2 linked regions of the Sporosarcina pasteurii genome follow. The protein of the gene in region 2 interacts with the protein of the main gene of each other region in a pairwise test. Links are inferred from orthologs where the notes say so. Each region holds a gene or a part of one and is shown on either strand. Other genes may lie near its edges.

Region 1 (3,089 bases), 2.0 Mb from region 2 along the record:
AATTTCGTTAATTCGGGTAAGATAGGAGCAAATGTATAAGTTTGCTTTGAAGAGGAATAGTAATCTGTAACGAACACTTTCAGAGAGTCGGCGGTTGGTGGAAGCCGGTAGTGGACAAATAGACGAACTCGCCTTAGAGCATGCATGAGTGAAAATTAGTAACTTATGCCGTTATCCGCGTTAAGGAGACAAGTTGGACGATTCGTCGTCAATTTGGGTGGTACCGCGGGAGTTTGCAAAAAATCTCGTCCCTTCTTTTTTTAGGGACGGGATTTTTTATTTTTAAGGAGGAATTAATGAATCATGAGTTACAATCACGGTCAAATTGAGAAAAAGTGGCAACAGTATTGGGAGGAAAATAAAACGTATAAAATGACGAACGATCCGTCGAAACCAAAGTTTTATGCGCTTGATATGTTCCCATATCCATCGGGTGCTGGACTTCATGTTGGTCATCCGCTTGGTTATATTGCGACAGATATTTTAAGTTCATTCAAACGGAAACAAGGGTATAACGTGCTCCATCCAATGGGCTGGGATGCTTTTGGTTTGCCTGCCGAGCAATATGCACTCGATACCGGTAATGACCCTGCTGAATTTACAGCGAAGAACATTGCAACGTTTAAGCGTCAAATGAAAGATCTTGGCTTTTCATATGACTGGGATCGTGAAATTAATACAACAGATCCGTCTTATTATAAATGGACACAATGGATTTTTATTCAATTGTATAAAAAAGGTTTAGCATATGTTGATGAAGTCGATGTAAACTGGTGCCCAGCATTAGGTACGGTTCTTGCGAATGAAGAAATTATCGATGGACTATCTGAACGTGGCGGACACCCAGTAGAACGTCGTCCAATGCGTCAGTGGGTACTTCGCATAACAGAGTATGCCGATAGACTTCTTGAGGATCTAGATGACCTAGATTGGCCTGAAAGTTTGAAAGATATGCAGCGTAACTGGATTGGGCGTTCAGAAGGTGCTGAATTAACATTTGAAATTGAGGGAACGGATAAAAGTTTCAAAGCATTTACAACGCGTCCAGATACAATCTTTGGTGCAACGTACGCGGTATTAGCACCTGAACATAAATTGGTCAAAGAAATTACGACAGAAATGCAAAAAGAAGCGGTAGAAGCTTATTTGCAAGAAGTGAAACTAAAGAGTGACTTAGAACGTACAGATTTAGCGGATGAAAAGACAGGTGTATTTACAGGCGCTTATGCGATCAATCCGGCAAGTGGCGAAAGGATGCCAATTTGGATTGCTGACTATGTTCTTGTGTCTTACGGGACGGGCGCAATTATGGCAGTTCCTGCACATGACGAGCGTGACTTTGAATTTGCAACGAAGTTCGATTTGCCGATTGTTGAAGTTGTTGAAGGCGGAGATATTTCAAAAGAAGCGTATGTTGGAGATGGACCGCATGTCAATTCGGATTTCTTAAACGGACTTCAGAAAGAAGAAGCGATTGAAAAAGCAATTGCTTGGTTTGTTGAACAAGGTAAAGGCGAAAAGAAAATTTCTTATCGTTTACGTGACTGGCTATTTTCCAGACAGCGATATTGGGGAGAACCTATCCCAATTATTCATTGGGAAGATGGCACAATGACGGCATTGGACGAGTCTGAATTACCATTAGAATTACCGAAAACGTCAAATATCAAACCGAGCGGAACGGGTGAATCACCGCTTGCAAATATTGACGACTGGGTAAATGTTGTAGATCCTGAAACAGGCATGAAAGGCCGTCGTGAAACGAATACGATGCCACAATGGGCAGGTAGCTGCTGGTACTACTTACGTTATATCGATCCAAATAATGATGAGATGATCATTGACCCAGAACTGGCTGAACGTTGGTTGCCGGTAGACATTTATGTCGGTGGGGCAGAACATGCTGTACTTCACTTATTGTACGCACGATTCTGGCATAAAGTGTTATACGATATCGGCGTAGTGAAAACGAAAGAACCTTTCCAAAAATTATTTAACCAAGGAATGATTTTAGGTGAAGGTAACGAGAAAATGTCTAAATCAATCGGAAATGTGATTAACCCGGATGACATCGTTCATTCACACGGTGCGGATACACTTCGCCTGTACGAAATGTTTATGGGTCCGCTTGACGCATCAAAAGCATGGTCAACAAATGGACTTGACGGTGCAAGACGTTTCCTAGACCGTATTTGGCGTCTATTTATGAATGAAGACGGTACGCTTAGCGAAAAAATTAGCGGTGAGCCGGGCGGTGCACTTGAAAAAGTGTATCATCAGACGGTGAAAAAAGTAACGGATGATTATGAAGTGATGCACAATAATACTGCCATTTCCCAAATGATGGTGTTTATAAATGAATGTTATAAAGTTGATCAAGTGCCGACTGCATATGCGGAAGGGTTTGTGAAGTTAATTTCTCCAATCACACCACATCTTGCGGAAGAGTTATGGGAGAAACTCGGTCATACGGATACAATTACGTATGAAGCATGGCCTACGTATGACGAGTCAAGATTAGTAGATGATACAGTTGAAATTGCCGTTCAAATTAACGGGAAAGTTCGTGCACGCATTGAAGTTGCGAAAGACAGCACGAAAGAAGAGCTTGAACAAATTGCGTTAGAAGATGAGAAAGTAAAAGAGTTTATAGCTGGTAAAGAAGTGAAGAAAATTATCGGTATTCCAGGAAGACTTGTGAATATCGTCGCACCATAATTCTCTAATCAAAAAACGCGTATCCTGAGTAGGGTACGCGTTTTTTATTGATAAGTAGTTAGAGAAGCGCAGCATATTGACCTGCGTTCATACCTGCAATTCTCCCGGTGACAAGTGCAGATGTTATATTATACCCGCCTGTATAGCCGTGGATATCTAAGATTTCACCACAAAAGTAGAGGCCATCTTTCTTTTTGGAAGCCATCGTTTTTGGAACGATTTCTTTGGTTGAAACACCGCCTCCTGTCACGAAGGCCCTTTCAATAGGTTGCGTACCATTTACTTCTAAAGTAAAAGATTTAAGTAAACGAGCGAGTGCCCGTAATTTTTCAGAAGATAAGGCGGCCCCAATTTCAGTTGGATCAATTGTA
Region 2 (3,043 bases):
GAAATAGCCGTCTCTTTTCCAGCTCTTGCATAATAAATGGAGTTCATGGCCAATCCGATAGATATACCATCTAAGCGGACTTTGTTTTCTTTCGTCATGACAAGATAGTTTTGCTCTACAATATGCGCTAAATAAATGGGCGCTTTGTCTGCAATTTCATCATCTTTCATTTTAGCTGTAACCGCCGGGTTAAGTCCTTCTGGATTATCTTCAGATTTTCTACGAATCCAAGACATGGCCATTTCTTGCGTTATATATTGTCCTTCTTGAAAGAAGTGATCGTCTGGCGAAAATCGTTGTGTAGAGAGACGTAAAAGTCCCTCTTCCACTTCTCTCATATCATATTTTGTATGAATATTGTTAACTATAAGCCCCCGACTTGCACTTTTCTTGAATGGGAGAAGCGTTCGGTAATATTCACCTTTTAGCTGAACATCAGGAATAATAACTGTTTCTTCAGCCGCTTCCTCAGTATCCTGTACCACTTCATCGTCACTTTTATCGATTCCAGGGACACAGCCGGAAATCATTAACACTGCAACGAGTCCTAGTATCGTTAATAATCTTCTCATCATTAAATTTCCCCTAACGCTTCTATGAGTTGCGCTTCATCCCAAACGGTAATTTCTAGCTCTTGTGCACGGACAAGTTTAGATCCCGCTGCTTCCCCAGCGACAACGATGTCTGTATTTTTACTAACACTTCCTGTTACTTTCCCGCCAAGTGCTTCAATTTGCTTTTTCGCTTCTCCGCGTGTCATTTCATAGAGTTTACCTGTTAAAACGATTGTTTTGCCAACAAATGGCCCTTCGCTTGGGACATCTTCTTGCGTCAATCCTTTATACCTTAAGTTTAAGCCTGTGCTTTCTAATTTTTGGATGACCGAAAGTACATCTTCGTTATTAAAATAAGTCGTCACAGATTCTGCTACTTTGTCGCCAATTTCATGAATCGAAACAAGTTTTTCTTCGTCAGCTTGCATCAGTGCTTCAAGTGTGCCAAATTCTTCAGCTAAAATCGTAGCGGCATTCACCCCAACATGACGAATCCCTAAACCAAATAACAGTTTTTCTAATGAATTTTCTTTCGATTGTTCAATTGCCGTTAATAAATTAGAGACAGATTTTTCGCCCATACGCTCTAGCTCAATTAATTGCTCTCGGGTTAAAGCATATAAATCGGCTACATCATAGACAAGCTCCGCGCGGTACAATTGCTCAACAATGCGCTCGCCAATCCCTTCAATATTCATCGCGTTCCGTGAAACGAAGTGGATGATTGCTTCTTTCATCTGCGCAGGACATTGTGGATTCACACAGCGTAATGCGACTTCTTCATCTAAGCGAACAAGTTCAGAGTCGCATTCCGGACAATTTTCGGGCATTGCAAATGGCATTTCATCGCCAGTTCGACTTTCGATTATCGGTGCAACGACTTCTGGAATAATGTCTCCAGCTTTTCGAATAATGACCGTGTCGCCAATCCGAATATCTTTTTCTTTAATTAAGTCCTCGTTGTGTAAGGAAGCCCGTCCAACTGTTGTCCCATCAACGAGGACTGGTTCAAGAATTGCGGTCGGTGTGACGACACCTGTTCTACCTACACTTAATTCGACATCTGTTAGCTTTGTCATCACTTCTTCAGCCGGGAACTTATAAGCGATTGCCCATCTCGGATTACGTGCTGTAAATCCAAGTTGTTCCTGGTCTTCAAATGAATCAACTTTGACAACGATGCCATCAATTTCATAATCCAAAGAGGTCCTTTTTTCAGTCCATTCTTCGATGTATGAAATGACTTCATCGATATTGGCACATCGACGTCTTTCTTTATTCGTTTGGAAGCCCAATGTATGTGTGTAATCTAATGCATCAGAATGGCTATCGACGCCATATTCGCTGCCATCTCCGCCTATTCCGTAAACAAAAATGGCTAAGTTTCTACTCGCCGCAATCTTCGGATCTAGTTGACGAAGTGATCCTGCCGCCGCATTTCGAGGGTTAGCAAATCGTTCTTCTCCCGCCTCGTCACGTGCTTCGTTGAGTTTGACGAAAGAACCTTTTGGCATATAAGCTTCTCCCCGTACTTCAAGAGATACGGGTTCTTGGAGACGCAGCGGAACGGTACGAATTGTTTTCAAGTTTTCCGTAATATCTTCGCCGACCGTCCCATCACCACGGGTTGCGCCTTGTACAAATCGCCCATCTACATATCTAAGCGAAATGGCTAAGCCATCGATTTTTAATTCGCAAATATAGGAAACGTTTGGCGATGTTGCTTCTTGGACGCGTCTGTCGAAATCACGTAAGTCTTGCTCATTAAAGGCATTCGCTAAACTTAGCATCGGATTTTCGTGCGTGACTTTACCGAAACCTGAAAGTATCTCGCCACCAACGCGTGCTGTTGGTGAATCTGGAAACCGTAAATCTGGATGCTCTGTTTCGATTGCCAGTAGTTCTTGAAACAACTCATCATAAGCTGCATCGGAAACGAGTGGTTTATCGAGCGTATAATAAGCATGAGCGTACTTATGGAGGAGACGATTTAACTCTTCCACTCGCTTTTCAAGTTCAATTCTATCCATTCATCTGTTCCTCCTAAATCTTTCACACCTTTTCAATTGGAGCAAATTTTGCTAATAAACGTTTAATACCAATTGGGTCTGGAAATGCGATATCGAGCTCTATCTCTTCTCCCGATCCCGTTATACTGACAACCATTCCCGTGCCCCATTTTTTATGGTTCGCTTTATCGCCAACGCGCCAGCCCATCTTCTCGCCACCACTTGCTTGATAGGCAGGTCTTTTCACAGCCGAACGTCTAGCAGGCGCTTTTGAACGGCTTTGTATTCCGCCGCCGAATGAAACAGCATGATCGTCAGATAGGTTTTCAATAACCTCTTCAGAAATCTCCCCGATAAATCTAGATGGTTGATTATAGCTTGAACGCCCGTAAAGCATTCTATAACGCGCCGACGTTAGATAAAGCTTTTGTTCGGCACGCGTAATGCCTACATACGCAAGTCTTCTTTCTTCTTCCATTT

The links. The genes of interacting proteins can lie anywhere in the genome.
Region 1: the proteins of ligA (region 2) and leuS interact in binary tests that used the Escherichia coli proteins (3 or more experiments, as listed by UniProt). The link is inferred for Sporosarcina pasteurii from one-to-one orthologs.

What each region holds. Positions count from the first base shown.
Region 1 is NZ_CP160452.1:808,336-811,424, forward strand. What follows is about bases 1-3,010. They hold leuS (leucine--tRNA ligase), read left to right. Parts: upstream 1-303; coding sequence 304-2,718; downstream 2,719-3,010. Other genes in these bases: AB1H92_RS03685 (NAD(P)/FAD-dependent oxidoreductase), read right to left, coding at 2,777-3,010. Outside these bases: more of AB1H92_RS03685, read right to left, coding at 3,011-3,089.
Region 2 is NZ_CP160452.1:2,824,213-2,827,255, forward strand. What follows is about bases 80-3,043. They hold ligA (NAD-dependent DNA ligase LigA), read right to left. Parts: upstream 2,585-3,043; coding sequence 575-2,584; downstream 80-574. Other genes in these bases: AB1H92_RS13620 (CamS family sex pheromone protein), read right to left, coding at 80-575; pcrA (DNA helicase PcrA), read right to left, coding at 2,607-3,043. In the rest of the region: more of AB1H92_RS13620, read right to left, coding at 1-79. UniProt on the Escherichia coli protein: DNA ligase that catalyzes the formation of phosphodiester linkages between 5'-phosphoryl and 3'-hydroxyl groups in double-stranded DNA using NAD as a coenzyme and as the energy source for the reaction.